One region of the Virgibacillus kekensis genome, then DNA from elsewhere that is predicted to be linked to it. Evidence: riboswitches for the same ligand, from Rfam matches in the RefSeq annotation. Region 1 holds a riboswitch; the other holds the start of a gene.

Region 1 (8,169 bases):
ATTTTCACTATAAAAAGGGGGCAGAAAAAATGACTGAACAGACAATTAACATGTGGAAAGACTGGCGCTTACACGTTCTGGTTTTTGCAATTGTGATACTGACAGAATTTATTGGTATCCACGAGATCCCGGTAGGCGCAGGGGTGATTCTTTTACTGCCGATGCTGTACGCGGTGGTAATTGGGATTGGTCTATTTTTTACACCATTGGTAAAAGAAAAGCAGTCAATTAATGCCGAGCCGCTGGTATTTATATCGGTATCCATTCTGATTGCCAAATTTGGGGTACAGGCTGGTCCTGCCTTGCCGCAACTGATTGAAGCAGGTCCAGCGCTTATTCTACAGGAATTGGGAAACTTGGGGACCATCTTTCTGGCATTGCCGCTTGCTATTTTATTAGGACTAAAACGTGAAAGCATCGGGATGACTCACTCAGTAGGAAGAGAGCCAAACCTGGCGCTAATCACCGACAAGTATGGTCTATCGTCACCAGAGGGCCGCGGTGTTATGGCGATTTATATTTTCGGAACTGTATTTGGCTCCATTTTTATGGGACTAGCATCAGGGTTACTTGCAACCGTTACACCGCTCCACCCATATTCTTTTGCCATGGCAACTGGAATTGGCAGTGGTAGTATGGCAGCTGCTTCACTTGGACCACTTGTTGCTGCATTCCCGGATATGTCTGATACGATCACCGCATTTTCAGGGGCAAGTAATCTCCTTACTTCGGTTACAGGTCTATACGCCAGTATCTTCATTGGATTGCCGCTGACGGAGAAACTCTATAAGATTTTTACCGGAAGAAGAGACCGTAAACTGAATAAAAATTCAAAGGTGGTGTAAGGCGTTGAAAAATGTACAGGAATGGGTAATGCTATTTATTATTATTGGATTTATTGTACTTATCGGAAACTGGATTGGTTATGAGGTAATGCCGCTTGCTGCACTACCAGGAATTATTGTTCTTTCCCTGATCAGCCTGGTCGGGTTAATTATTCATAAACTGGTAAACTATCAGAAAATCCCCAGCATTGCCTATATTGGTATCCTTGCGTTTGTACTGACCATCCCGGGAGTACCCGGGTCCGAGCAGATAGTCGCCTGGACATCTGAGGTTAATTTGCTGGCGATCGCCACCCCAATCCTGGCGTATGCGGGTATATCGATTGGACGCTCATGGGCAGATTTTGCCAAACTTGGCTGGAAAACTATCGTAATCGGAATGTGTGTAATGATTGGGACGTACATGGGCTCAGCCATTGTGGCAGAAATCGTGTTACGCATACAGGGAATTATATAAAAAATAAAGGTGGACAGGTCCTGACGACTGTCCACTTTCCGCGTTTACTAGGGACAAGGGGACGGGCACCGCGTCCCGCTTTGCGGGACGGCGTGCCTGTCCCCCTGTCCCAAAGGAGGGATCTATATTTGAGAGTATCTTTATTTATTACGTGTCTTGGGGATTTGTTTTATGTGAATGCTGGGAAAGCCACGGTGGGACTACTTGAGCGGTTCGGGTGTGAGGTGGACTTTCCGGAAACTCAGACATGCTGCGGACAGCCTGCCTATAACAGTGGTTATCAGAAAAACACTAAGGATGCAGCCAAGAATATGATCCGGACTTTTGCGGATTCGGATTATGTGGTGAGCCCATCCGGTTCGTGTGTCTATATGCTTCATGAATATGAATCGTTGTTTAAGGATGAACCGGAGTGGAGAGAGAAGGCAAAGAGTCTGGCTGAAAAAGCCTACGAGCTGACTCAATTTTTAACCGAAGTCCTTGAAATCGAGGATACCGGGTCGAAATATAACGGAAAAGCTACATACCATACATCCTGCCATATGACACGTTTGCTCGGGGTGAAAGATGCGCCGTTTAAACTATTAAAAAATGTTCAAGGGTTGGAATTGATAGATTTGCCCAACCGGCAGGATTGCTGCGGATTTGGCGGGACATTTTCAGTTAAAATGCCTGCAATATCCGAGCAGATGGTCGATGAAAAAATAGAACATGTCAATGAAACTGAAGCAGAAGTCCTGATCGGGGCGGATGCTGGTTGCCTGATGCAGATCGGTGGCCGGTTAAGCCGAAAAGATAAGCCTATAAAGGTGATGCATATCGCCGAAATACTGAATAGCAGAGGTGATGATTAAATGCCGATGCATGTTGGCGAGAAGGAATTTTCTAATAGGGTCAGCAAAGGTCTTGAAGACGGCTTTATGCGGGGCGCGGTCCGGTCGGCCCAGGGGCGGCTTCAGCAGAACAAGGAGCGTGCAGCTGAGGAACTGGGAGATTGGGAAGAATGGCGAAACCTGGGCCAGGAAATCCGTCAGCATACCATTGAAAACCTTGATTATTATCTTGAACAGCTCAGTGAAAAAGTAGCCGAGCTAGGTGGTCATGTTTATTTTGCCGAAACAGCTGAAGATGCGAATTGTTATGTGAGTCAGGTAATTGCGAAAAAGGATGCCAAGAAAGTAGCAAAGTCCAAATCAATGGTGACCGAGGAAATTGCCTTAAACGACATTCTGGAGGAGAACGGCTGTGAGGTGGTGGAAACTGACCTTGGCGAGTATATTTTACAGATTGATGACCATGACCCGCCATCCCACATAGTGGCGCCGGCTCTCCACAAAAACAAGGAACAGATACGCGATGTTTTTCAAGAGAAACTGGGCTACGCGAGAACCGAGAAACCGGAAGAACTTACTCTATTTGCGAGGGAACAGCTCCGAAAGGAATTCCTTTCTGCCGATGTTGGAATCACGGGATGTAACTTTGCTGTCGCAGAGTCAGGGTCGTTTGCGCTTGTTACCAATGAAGGGAACGCCAGGATGGTAACCACATTACCCAAAACTCAAATTACTGTGATGGGCATGGAGCGGATTGTTCCCACCTGGGAAGAGCTTGACGTCCTGGTTAGTCTTCTCACAAGAGCGGCTGTTGGACAAAAGCTTTCAACCTATGTGACCGGATTGACCGGCCCGCGTGCTCCAGGGGAGGCAGATGGACCGGACGAATTCCACCTGGTGATTGTTGATAATGGCAGGTCGAAAATTTTGGGAACAGAATTTCAGGAAGCACTTCACTGTATTCGCTGTGCGGCCTGCATAAATGTATGTCCTGTATACCGGCATATTGGCGGGCATGCGTACGGATCAATTTACCCCGGCCCAATTGGAGCTGTATTGACTCCACTGCTGGGAGGCTATGATGATTACAAGGAACTGCCCTATGCTTCATCACTCTGCGGAGCATGCACGGAAGTCTGCCCGGTCAAAATTCCATTACATGAACAGCTGATTACCCACCGGCAAAAAATTGTGGAAGAGAAAAAGAAGGGCGAATTGGCAGAACGGCTTGCAATGCAGGCGTTTGAAAAAATAACCAGTTCAGCCGGGTTATTCCGGATTGCAACGAAAATGGCACCACTTTTGGCAACCCCTTTTGTCAGAAATGGAAAAGTTACGAATGGGCCTGGACCGTTAAAGGCGTGGACGGAAATTCGCGATTTTCCTGCCCCTGCCAATGAACGATTCAGGGATTGGTTCAAGAAACGAGAAAAAGGTGGGAGCAATCATGCCTAAAGGAGAGATCGTGAACAGGGAAACGTTTTTGGATAATATAGCTTCAAACCTGGGCCGAGCACGAAGGACAAATGAGGTGGTTCGCCCAGATTGGAATAACCAGATGCAATGGAAAGTTCTATCGGATCATACAGTAGATGAGTTGGTGGATGTCCTTGAAAAACAGTGTAAATCCATACACACTGACTTATACCGGACCACTCAGGCAGAGCTTGGAAGCGTATTGGCTAAAGTAGTGGAGGCGTATGGCGGGAAAACTGTCGTGACTAGCATGGATACCCGTTTCGATGAATATCAGCTGACAGAGGAATTTACATCGTGGGATGGGATTGCAATTGAACAATGGGATTCTACGAGGCCGGAAGCGAGTATCCGTCTTGCGGAAAGAGCTGATGTTGGAATAACTTTCAGCGATATTACACTAGCTGAGTCAGGAACAGTAATTTTATTCAGTGATGAAGGAAAGGGACGTTCGGTAAGTCTGCTTCCGTCAACTTACATTGCGGTTATCCCAAAAAGCACCATTGTGCCAAGGCTTACACAAGCCACTAGGCGAATCCATCAGCGAGTTGAAGCGGGAGAAGGAGTTCCAACGTGTATTAATTTCATCAGCGGACCCAGCAACAGTGCCGACATCGAGATGAATCTGGTGGTCGGCGTGCACGGTCCGATAAAAACCACATATATAGTCGTCGATGACCAGTAAAGAGCGGGACAGCGGGGACAGGCACCAAGTGGGACACGGTGCCTGTCCCCGTTGTCCCTTTTTATAAAAAATATTTGGTTTGGTATTGAATTATGGTGAATTTTGTCGATAAATAAGGAAAGGTTAATTTTTTCCTGGATTTATTTCAGTTTTTATAAGTGTGAGCATTATGACAAGGGTTTACAACAGTGTGTGTGCTACTTACTATAGTGTTTTTTTAATCAGGTAATAGTTATATTTATCTATTAATTTACATAGAAAAGGTAAAACGTTAAAACTACTAGGTATTATAACCTACGATAATAGCAAACTCATTGAAAAATGAGGACGCAAAGCCACGGGTCTAAGGTCTATGACTATGACAGCCGGGTTTCCGAAAAGGTTGGTAACAACTTAAAAATGCAGAACAGAAAATATTCTGCCGATTTAAGCCCACCATTCTTTGGTGGGCTTTTTTTACTATCAGAATAGATACGTTTGTGGAAGATACTATTAGAAAAATTCGACGAACCTAATGTCGAGTTTTTCTAATAGCCTAAAGAATTTTGGAGGATGAGAAAATGGTTGGAAAGACGCTGGAAAAGGGAATTTTAGAGGAGTATGTTCGCGGGATACTGGAAGTCATAGGAGAAGACCCGTGTCGAGAGGGATTGCTTGAGACACCTAAGCGTGTTGCCAAAATGTACAGGGAAGTATTTGCCGGGATAGGGGTTGCTCCTGAAACAGCATTGACAACAACTTTTGACGCGGAGGGTTATGAAGGGATGATCGTGGTGAAGGATATCGATTATTACACTTTCTGTGAACATCACTTAATTCCGTTCTTTGGCAAAGTCCATATCGGATACATTCCGGATAAACAAATCGTAGGACTTAGTAAATTTGCCAGACTTGTTGAATTGACCGCACAACGACCACAGGTGCAGGAACGTATGACTGATCAGATTGCAAAAGCAATTTCAAATGTCCTTCAGCCTAAAGGAGTCATGGTGAAACTTGCGGGTCAGCACTTATGCATGTGTGCGCGGGGTGTGAAAAAGCCTGGTTCATCAACGGTGACTTCCGTTAAAAAGGGAGCTTTTTTGGAAAGCGAGTCTTTGGTGCGTGAATTCGAAAGTAATATAGCTAACAGCTGATAAGGGAGGAAACAGGAATGCTTTATTTATCGCGCAGAGTCGATTTCTCTGCTATGCATAGTTACCGTATTGATGATTGGAGTGAGGACCAGAACTTTAAAGTTTTCGGTCCATTCAGCAACCAGCATGGACACGGTCATGATTATCAGCTGGAAGTGATGGTTAAGGGAGATCTTGTGGAAAAGGCAGGAATAGTTGTAAACACGGTAGACATCAAACGGATTGTAGGCGGCTTCGTTGAAGAGGAGCTTGATGGTAAGTACTTAAATATGGAACATGATTATTTCAAAAAGAACATTCCGACAACAGAAAACATAGTTACGTACTTATGGGATATGCTGGGACCTAAACTGGAAAATTGTACGTTACATCGATTGAAATTACATGAGAATTCTCACTTGTATGCAGAGAAAGGGGAAGAAGACTTGGTTACGTTAACGAGAAAGTATCACTTCAGCGCGGCGCACAGACTTCACAGTGAACAATTGACAGAGGAAGAGAACACAAGGTTGTTCGGTAAGTGCAATAATCCGTTTGGCCATGGTCACAACTATTATCTGGAAGTGTCCGTACAGGGGGAGCCCGATCCGGTTACTGGAATGATCACCGATCTGGATGACCTGGATAACACGGTGGAGTCGGTTGTTCTAAGTGAATTCGACCACAAGCACTTGAATCTGGACACCAAGTGGTTCGCTGGTCTAAACCCAACGTCTGAAGTGGTGGCAAAAGTGATCTATAACATGTTGAAACCGCTGTTGCCGAATCTTCACAAAATCGGTTTATGGGAGACTGAGAAAAATTACTTCGAGTACGCAGGTTAAGGGGTCGATTTTATGGATTTATCACATTTGAAAAATAAGGTTATTGTCATTACCGGAGCAAGCCGTGGGATCGGAAGAGCAATGGCAGAACTTCTTGCAAACTGGGAAGTAAAGCTTGTACTTGGGGCAAGAGATACCGAGCAATTGGCAAAAGATTTTAGCGGGCAGGATAATGTTCTATCCATCCAGTTGGATGTTCGAGACGAAACCTCCGTAAAACAGTTTGTTACCGGGGCGATTACGCAATTTGGCAGTGTCGACGTATTGATCAATGCAGCAGGAGTCGGGAAGTTTTCCAGTATTCTCGATTCGGCTACCGAAGACTTCGACGATATGGTGGCAGTTAATCTTCGGGGCACCTATTTAACGTGCAAGTACTTTGGAAGAGTCATGAAGGAACACAGGGGCGGTCAAATCCTGAATCTGGTTTCAATCGCAGGGACCACTGCTTTGCCTGGTAATGCCGGATATTCCTCCTCGAAATTTGGTGTTTATGGTTTTACCAAAGTACTGCAGGCAGAGCTCCGCAGGGAAGGAATCAGAGTAACTTCGGTTATCCCCGGAGCTATAGCCAGCTCGTTTTGGGATGGAATTGATTCGAAGCCGCCTGTTTCGCAAATGATTCCATTGCAGTCCATCACAGAACATTTAGCATTTCTAATGAGTCAACCGGAGAACTCGGTGGTGGATGAAATAACCATCATGCCTCCTGGTGGTATTTTGTAAGAGGGGAGGGTGAACGGATGAAGACTTTTCTTTCAAAAATTCTCCCCGGTTCGTCTGAGAAGGTTGAAGAAAAGGTAGTAGAATACCATCCGAAACTTACTCATATTTCCTCTTATCAAATGGTGGAGGATAGGGCGCTGACTGGCTGGGTTGCTTCCCGTCTGGCTCATGCAATGGGGTTCGACGAGAAAGATAGAGAAGCACTGTTCTTTCTGGCGTTCACAGCCAGGTCGCTTGATGACATGGAAAATGAATCGATAAAAGAACTGATGATAATAGCACAGTCGGCGGTAAAGTGGATACGGACAAATTCAGTAATAGAAGAAGAGTTGAATCAGGTATCTTCCACAGTTACTTCGAAAGAAATTTTATCCAGAGTACTGAACGATATTCAGTCAGATGTCAATCATTTAAATGTCTCATCGAACGAAACAGATAAGAAATGGGAAGTTTACCGTGATGTTATTTATGCTGCCACCCATGGACAATTCCTGCTGATTAAAAAATGCGAGATAGCCCGCTATACGAAAGGTAAAGTGTTATGTGAAGCAGATATTGCTGAACGTAATGATATAGCAAAAGCTAGGAATATGGCAAAGGAATGCCTGACAGCACATGGGCTTAAATCTACTAAAATAACAAGTTATAATTTGATCATTTCTGAAGCGGTAACGAATTTGTTGAAACATGCTACCGGCGGCAAAATGACTGTTTACAAAGAGGACAACCTGGTATGCGTCCTGGTTGAGGATAAAGGGCCGGGGTTTCCGCTGAAGATTTTGCCTAAGACAACGTTGATGGCCGGATTTTCTACCAAGGAATCCCTTGGTCAGGGGTTTACCCTCATGATGAAAATGGCTAATCAGGTAGTATTGGAAACGTCCTCGTCCGGTTCCACTTTAATATTGGTACTTAACGCAGGTGAGGAGGGAATATAAGATGATTGAGCAGACAAATGCCTTGCTGACAATCCAGAAATCACTATTGGCTGCACGACTATTTGATGGGTTCTGGGATCGGTGGATTGCACACGGAATATTATTTTCTGAAACAGCAGGAGTTCGAAATTGTTTAAAAAACGTAACGAAATGGGAGGATTCTTTCCGGAATACAGCCGATCAGCACTACGAACAGGCGACGCTATACCAGCGAACAGGGGCTGTCCGGACTGCTGAAGAGTTATATAG
Region 2 (8,169 bases), on a different contig from region 1:
TTGTCACATTAGCTGTCCCGGCAATTTTTTGTAGTTCCAGCAAGACATCGTCGGTTTTCTTATCAGCAGGTACTTTTGCGCGGACCTTTTTCACATTTTTATCTTCATTTTTTTCATTCACTTTAGTTGAAAGCCGCTCATACTGCTTTTTATATAATCCTAATTGTTTATCAAGTGAATTAACTTCAGTTTTCATTGGTGTTATAAACAGAAGGTATAATCCTAAATATAGAATAACCAACGCAATTATGACACCTGTAACCATGTACAAATTCTTTCTGGTGAATCCCTTAATCACGTTCGGCCAACTCCTTCCCCAACGCCTGCGTATCAGGCGTGACTGTCAGAGTCGCATGGTAGAATTCACCGGTTCTTACAACACTCGTTAACTGAATATCATTGATGTAAACCTGGTCCCCCATTGTACCGATATACTTAGCTATTTGTTCAAGTTCTGGAAATTTGGCCATCACTACAAGTTTCTTTTTTGAGGAATCATAGTTAATTAGTTGCCCGGGATTCTCCAGTAAACCAGTTACCTTTTTATAAAGGGTCAGGTTGTCTGGAAGAGCCGACTCCATGTCCGCAATATTTTTCTTAAGCTGATAAATATTTATTGCTTCTCTATCTGAATCCTGCTGGTTGATAAGCTTAGACTCTATCTCTGCCAATGCCAACTGTTTATTGTCAGTATCGGTTTGATATGTAACTTTCTGATAGAAAAAAATAGCAGTTAAGAGCACAAGGAAGATTATTAACAGGGCAACAGTAATAAGGTTAGTAGCAGTCTTTTTAGGTTGTTTTTCAAGGAAATTAATTTCTGTATTCATAACTACCACCCTTTTTTAATCAGGTTTTATTGACAGACCAAGAACATCGGTATATTTTTCTGCGAACTTTTCATGATTGAATGTATAAACGGGTAACGGAACAGTATCGATAAGTTGTTCTTTAGCCTCATTTAGGAAAGAGAAATCACCGGATAGCAACAACTGATTAATTCTGGATTCACCTTTTGTTATGGAGTACTGATAAAAATCGATGATCCTGTTAATTTCAATAAGATGCTCGCTGATAATCTGCATGGCATACTCTTCTGTCAGTTCCTCTTTACTAGTTTCTACCTTCATATATCGGGTAAAAATAGCTTTATGCTGCTGAAAGGCAGTTAGCACAAGGGAATCCTCATTCCAGTGAATTAGCAATACATGATTTTCCCCCGGCTGAACTGCATTTTTAAAATAATACCGGTAAACAGATAATGACGTAAGATCGGCGCCTGTTGGTTTCAATCCCGCATCCTCAAAAGACACTTCAAAGGCATGCAGTTTATCCTTTGGGTAAGCAAACAGCAATGCATCCCGACTTTCCCCGTTTGCCTCCAGAAACTCGGTAGCGATCGCTGGATTAGCAAATGGCAGATAAAAACTGTTGCCAAGCTGTGTTCTAATATACCCCGAAGACTCCTCCTGGGTCAGCGCAGAAGGGATTTGGACCTTTCTTATTACGACGGTATCATCCGGAATGGCAAAGTGGAGCTTTTTCCGTTTCCATTTGTGGGTTTGGACAAGATCCTCAATTATTTTATAGAAAGCAGATTTGTCCACAATTGTACCGTCCTTAATAGTACCAGCAGGTAGTGTAATCTCCCCATGCGATGTAATCCCCTCGGTTGAAGGGTTCTTACTATACGCGTATCTTAAGACCTTGTTTGTTATCACGATATTAACTCTGCCCTGATTTAAAAAGTTCATTGTGTCACCTGCCTAACTGAAATTAAAATACCAATCTATCAAAAAATCACCGTAAAAATATGTAATGATCGTACCAACAACTATGTAGGGACCAAAGGGGACCGGCTGTTTTCGGCTAATTATTTTTAATGAAAGCAATGCTATTCCAATAATGGCTCCAATCATACAAGAGAGAAAGAAGGCCAACAGAACTTCTTTTACTCCGAGAACCAGACCTATAACTCCAAATAGTTTCATATCTCCGCCGCCCATCCCGCCTCGGCTTATAAGAATAATAACTGCAATAACAAGAGCACCGGTTAAACATCCTGCTGCCGCTGACCACCATGGATCAAAGGGAACGATCACTCGCATAATGAGGAGTAACGGAAAGAAGAACAGCAAAACCTTATTAGGGATAAGCATATACTTTATATCTGTAACCAAAATAATTATTAGCATGGACATCAGGAGAATTGCGGTAACCAGCTCAGGATTGAATCCGATTTTAACATAACTTATTGCAAATAAAACGCCGGTTAATAGTTCGATTGCTGGGTATATGTATGAGATGCTCGCTTTACAGTGTCGGCATTTAGCCCCCTGGATTGCATAGGAGAGAAGCGGGATATTTTCATACCATGTAAGCTGATGTTTGCAGTTCAGACAAATTGATCTATCGTTTGCAAATGGAATATTTTTTGGAAGGCGTAATCCTACTACGTTGAAGAATGAGCCGAAAATCAGGCCCATGAGGAAGAAAAAGAATGTTAGAAGGGTTTCCATGGTTGTTGCTCCTTGATAAAAATATAGTAAATTTTAAGAAAACGCCCTGCAGCATTGAAGCAAGGCGTTGTTATCATTATTGAATGAATTCAAATTCCGCACTACCATTATCCAGAATAGTTACTTTTACTTTTTTTGATTCATCATAAGGTTTATCTGTACCTGGAACGTCTGGTATTTCTTCTAAATATCCTTCGTCGTGTAGTGTTTTTAAAGAATACTCATCGCTAGCAGATTCTACGCCACTAACATGAGCCAACCTAGCAGCATTCTCAAACAACTCAGCATTCGCCTGTTCTGCTTTTGTCTCTGAATCACTGATTACATTCCCTACCGCCGGTACCGCAATCGCCAAAATAATAGCAAGAATAGCAATCACAGCAAGTAGTTCCACCAGGGTAAAACCTTTTTCTTTTTTCACCAGCTTCTTTATACTTCTTAACATAAATACCGCTCCCTTATATGTATTCGGCCGGTTGCACTACTCACTCCCGTCTGCCAAAGTGCCCAAATAGAGGCAGACGTTCACCGTATCCTACTTTTTTCCTACTTTCATTATAATATATTCATAGATAGATATCTACAAGATTATTGAATATTTTCAAATAATGAAAACATCGGTATGACCACCGCGGTTATTATCCCACCTACTAGAACAGTCAGGATGATTATCATAAGCGGTTCAATCAATGTCTTAATCCGTGCTGACAACTGCTCAACTTCTTCTTCATAAAAATCAGCAGCTTTCTTTAACATCTGATCTAGCGTTCCTGTCTTTTCTCCAATTTGTATCATCTGGACAACCAGTGCTGGAAAAGCCCAGTGACCCATCATTGGCGTTGTCAGAGATTCGCCCTGCTCCAGAGAACGTCTGGACTTAATCAAAACTTCCCGGATAACACGGTTTCCCACAACTTTTTCAGTAATTTCTACTGATTGCAAAATTGGCACGGAACTGTTGGCAAGCGTGCTTAGCGTCTGTGTCATTCGGACAAGTGCACCCTTATGGACAAGAATACCGAGGAACGGAAACTTCATTCGAATTCTGTCTATCCGAAAAGCGAAAGCCTCTTTTTGGATAAGATACCTATAGATAGCTACACAAAGGATTCCAACGATAACCAACACCCACCAGAACGAACCGACCCATTCACTTAGATTAAGCACAAATTTTGTGTACGGCGGTATTTCTTCCCCAAAAGAATTAAACATACCAACAAATCTTGGCACAATATATACCAACAGAAAAATACTCAGTAACATTGTTACAATGCCTACCACTGACGGATACATCAAAGCCGAAACGATTCGTTGCTTATTCCGGTACTCTCGTTCGTAGTAGTCCGCCATCTCGCTTAGAATTTCATCCAGCTTACCGCTTGCCTCCCCTGCGCGTATCATATTGACAAGGAGCTCAGGAAACACTTTGGGGTGCCGCTTTGCTGCAGTTGACAAAGCCTGTCCTTGGTCGAGCTGTTTATCAATATCAACCAAAGCCTTTTTAAGCACTTTATTCTCTGTTTGCTTGATCATTGTTTTAGTGGAATCAGAAATTGAGATACCGGCATGGATTAATGTAGCATACTGCCTAAGGAAAATAACAAAGTCTTTCACCTTTACTTTTTGGGATAAATTAATGTCTTTGTTCCATGGTTTCGTTTCTGTCAGCTCTACAATAATCAAACCTTTTTGCTCCAGCTCATTTAGAGCTATCTGCCGGGTATCTGCATCAATTTTCCCTCTGATTTTTTGTCCAGCATTATTTCTTCCACTGTATTGGTAATTCATGTCCTACATGCCTCTTTCCTGCATGAAAGGTGACGCTGTTTCATACGTGATTATATCCTGTTGTAAGAGACGTTTCAAATCCATTTCCAACGTGTGCATTCCTTGTTCTTTAGATGTTTGCAGCACATTCTGGATTTGATAAAGCTTGTCATTGCGAATCAGATTTTTAACCGCATTCGTGTTCATTAAAATCTCAGTTGCTATATTGCGGCCTTTATTATGTTTAGTAATCAGTAATCGCTGGGAAACTACGGCTTTCAGTATTGTCGCCAACTGGATACGAATTTGAGTTTGCTGCGCCGGTGGAAACACATCAATTATGCGTTCAATCGTCGAGACTGCATCCGAAGTATGTAACGTACCAAGCACAAGGTGTCCAGTTTCAGCAGCGGTAATGGCAGTTGCTATCGTTTCTAGATCCCGCATTTCTCCCAACAAAATAACATCAGGGTCCTGACGCAAACTCCCCCGTAAGCCATCGGCAAAACTGGTTGTATCAAATCCAACCTCCCGCTGGTCGATGATAGAGTGCTGATGACTATGGATATATTCAATGGGATCTTCAAGTGTAATAATATGCCGGCGCATTGTCTTATTCATATAGTCAATCATCGAGGCAAGCGTTGTGCTCTTGCCGCTCCCGGTCGGTCCCGTAACCAAAACGAGTCCCTGTTGATAATTAACAATCTGCCTCGTAATGGCAGGTAAGTCTAAATCCTCCATTGAAGGAATTGTGGTAGGAACAATCCGGATTGCGAGCGATAATTCTCCGCGCTGATAAAATGTGTTTATCCTGAATCTGGACAACCCACTAATCCCATACGAGAAATCAAGCTCCCGATTTTTTTCAAGCTTACTCCAAAGCTGTTCAGGAATGATTTCCTTTACAATTTGTCTAGTGAAGTCAGGTGCAAGCTTTTCGCCTGGCTGTTCAATCAATTGACCATTAACCCTGAAGATGGGAGCTTTCCCGATTGTTAAATGCACATCCGACGCTTTTTGGTGAAATGCCTCCCTCAACCATTTATCAAATTGTTCTTTCATAGAAATCTCTCCTTACAGACTGATTGAGACCTGCATGATCTCCTCTATAGTTGTCAGACCTGCCCTCACCTTCTCAAGCCCATCCTCCATAAGAAATGCCATACCTTGTTCTTCGGCATAATCCCTGATTTCTTTTAATGGCCTATTATTCAGCAACATACTTCGGATTGTTTCATCAATCACAAGTACTTCATGAACTGCCAGTCGGCTACGGTATCCACGCTGATGGCAGCTGCTGCATCCTTCACCAAAATATATAAATTCAGGCTCCACGCCATTCCGCGCAAAAATTTCTTTCTCCATTTCAGTTGGTTCCCGTTTCTCCCTACAGTCCATGCAGATTTTCCGGACGAGCCGCTGTGCCACTATTCCGTTCAATGCCGAGACAGCCAGATAAGGCTCTATTCCCATATCAAACAAACGTGGCACTGTATCAATTGCACTGTTGGTATGCAGGGTACTGAAAACAAGATGGCCGGTAAGTGATGCACGAATAGCAATTTCAGCAGTTTCCTGATCACGGATTTCCCCAACCATTATGATATTGGGGTCCTGTCGCAAAATCGATCGAAGACCATTCGCAAACGTAAGTCCAACTGAGCTATTCACCTGTACCTGGTTGATACCGTCTAGCTGAAATTCAACCGGGTCTTCAACCGTAATAATATTGTCTGCTTCCTTATTCAAAAAGTTCAGTGATGCATAAAGTGTGGAGGTTTTCCCAGAACCGGTCGGCCCTGTAAGTAGGACAAGCCCAGACGGCTGTGAGATCAGCTGCCGATACTTCTTATGGTTTTCCTGAGAAAAATTCAATTCGCTTAGTTGCATCAATGCATTATTTAAGTCAAGGATTCGAATGACGACTTTTTCACCATGAATTGTTGGAAGTGAGGAAATCCTCAGGTCCACCGGGGTTCCTGCTATAGCTGTCTTAATCCGGCCATCCTGCGGTAATCGTGTCTGTGTGATATTCATATCGGCGAGAATTTTTATTCGGGCAACCAAAGAATTCTGCATATGCTTGGTAACAGTGTTTTCCGTCTGCAGACGGCCGTCAATCCGGTATCGTACGATTATATTGGATTCCTGTGGATCGATATGTATATCACTGGCACGCAGCTGCACTCCTGTATTCAGGAGTTGATCCAGCAATCGTATAACCGGTGCCTCGTCATCTGCAGTTCCATTGCTGTATTCCACTCTTACTTCAGTTTCTTTTTTAAAATAAAACTTATTAATTGCATAAAGAATGTCGTCCTTCGTTGCAATAGCAGGGGAAATACTGTAACCGGTAGCCATTTCCAGGTCATCAATTATGTAATAATCCATCGGGTCTTTCATTGCCACGACCAATGTATTATCCCGAACCTGAAGCGGCATAATGTAGTTCTTCTGAGCGAGTTCTTTGGGAATGTAACCTAGTGCTTGTTCTTCGATAGGGTACTGATAGAGTGATACATGCGGAATACCCAGCTGAAACTCCAACGCCTCAATTAACTGTCGCTCCGTGATATACCCGCGTTCAAGCAATGCGTCACCAAGTTTTTGCTCATCTTTTTTGTTTTCCAAAGCATCACTGATCTGTTCAGCTGTAACTAAACCTGCATCTTCCAATAAATCACCAAGACGTTTTCTTGCAATCATTTGTGACACCTCATTCCCTTTTTAGTGTTCTAGATTAATCGTAATCTGACCCTCTTTTGTTTCCACTGCACGAAATGCCTTGCCTTCACTCGTATATATAATTGTGATGGTGGCAGTCTCATTTGTAATTACTTCCGGTTCTGTTTGCAGCTGCGTTATTTTAAAAGAATGATTATTATCAATAGCCACTTCAGGCACGTTTTCTGGTAAGTGAGCGACGAAATCTTTTAAACTACTAACTGGTCTTTGCTTGTCATGATAATTCATGACAAGCTGGTAGTAATACTCGACACCCATATCGGCAATCAACTGGGCATCAATATTCTCTTCCATTGTGGCCACCTGTTTCGTTGTATTAGAAACCTGTGAAAACTGTGCCAGTATAAACAGCATCAGGAGGGTTATCACCATTAAAGTCACTACTAGCACAGCGCCTCGTTCACTTTTTAAATTACTCATCGCGATCACCTGAAATATATGTATAAGATTCACTGACAAGGCTGCCGTCTGGCGTATATATATTTATTTTCGTCCGATACAGATTAACTTCTTTTTCATTACATACATTTATCCTGGCTTCATATTCACCAAGATAATTGCTGAAGAATACATCATCCGGCTGATACTCCGGACAGTCAGAAATGTCCCCTTGGAACAGTTCACTTACCGTGATGTCCTTTACATCTTCGGCAACCTCGCTTAACAAGTTACTGGCTGTTAAATTATCACTCGTTTTTCCATTCCAGCTGCTGATTTGCGGAAATATTGGCAAAAAAGCTATCACAACTATCCCAAGTATCGTAATAGATGCTATAATCTCTATAAGGGTAAATCCGTCACTGTTTAATTGTCGAAATCTGGTAAACAAGCGTTTTCACCCCTTGGATATGACTTTTTACCTATTATAGCACGATTCGGGATGTGAATAATATGCCAATTCGACATTTTTATAACCAAAAAGGATTAACGTTAGTAGAATTACTTGCATCTATATCGCTATTTGGTATCGTAATCGTACTGGCGTCGTCTATTCTCTTTCAGTCGTTGGACAGTGAAGAAACAACTTCCAATCAAATCTCGTTGAGTCAGAATACCAACGTATTGATCAGCGAGCTACGGAATCAGTATAATCAAGGTGAGACAGATCTCTGTTTTAACGAAAGCAGTAATCTTA

What was found. A riboswitch is a leader RNA that binds a small molecule or an ion and turns the genes downstream of it on or off. The one in region 1 is predicted to bind cyclic di-GMP.
Region 2: another riboswitch for cyclic di-GMP. It lies ahead of ACFO3D_RS00490 (prepilin-type N-terminal cleavage/methylation domain-containing protein); the one in region 1 lies ahead of folE (GTP cyclohydrolase I FolE).

What each region holds. Positions count from the first base shown of each region.
Region 1 is NZ_JBHSFU010000004.1:370,264-378,432, reverse strand. It holds gene ACFO3D_RS06155 (DUF3100 domain-containing protein) at 30-845, shown strand; gene ACFO3D_RS06150 (hypothetical protein) at 874-1,302, shown strand; gene ACFO3D_RS06145 ((Fe-S)-binding protein) at 1,431-2,156, shown strand; gene ACFO3D_RS06140 (LutB/LldF family L-lactate oxidation iron-sulfur protein) at 2,157-3,590, shown strand; gene ACFO3D_RS06135 (LutC/YkgG family protein) at 3,583-4,296, shown strand; cyclic di-GMP riboswitch class I at 4,591-4,674, shown strand; gene folE (GTP cyclohydrolase I FolE) at 4,857-5,432, shown strand; gene ACFO3D_RS06125 (6-carboxytetrahydropterin synthase) at 5,450-6,256, shown strand; gene ACFO3D_RS06120 (SDR family oxidoreductase) at 6,269-6,982, shown strand; gene ACFO3D_RS06115 (ATP-binding protein) at 7,000-7,920, shown strand; gene ACFO3D_RS06110 (alpha/beta hydrolase) at 7,922-8,169, shown strand, end outside.
Region 2 is NZ_JBHSFU010000001.1:97,294-105,462, forward strand. It holds gene ACFO3D_RS00470 (hypothetical protein) at 1-298, opposite strand, end outside; gene ACFO3D_RS00475 (hypothetical protein) at 291-830, opposite strand; gene pilM (type IV pilus biogenesis protein PilM) at 846-1,754, opposite strand; gene ACFO3D_RS00485 (prepilin peptidase) at 1,767-2,519, opposite strand; gene ACFO3D_RS00490 (prepilin-type N-terminal cleavage/methylation domain-containing protein) at 2,596-2,964, opposite strand; cyclic di-GMP riboswitch class II at 2,981-3,064, opposite strand; gene ACFO3D_RS00495 (type II secretion system F family protein) at 3,108-4,307, opposite strand; gene ACFO3D_RS00500 (type IV pilus twitching motility protein PilT) at 4,311-5,351, opposite strand; gene ACFO3D_RS00505 (GspE/PulE family protein) at 5,364-6,995, opposite strand; gene ACFO3D_RS00510 (hypothetical protein) at 7,017-7,454, opposite strand; gene ACFO3D_RS00515 (type II secretion system protein) at 7,447-7,863, opposite strand; gene ACFO3D_RS00520 (PilW family protein) at 7,926-8,169, shown strand, end outside.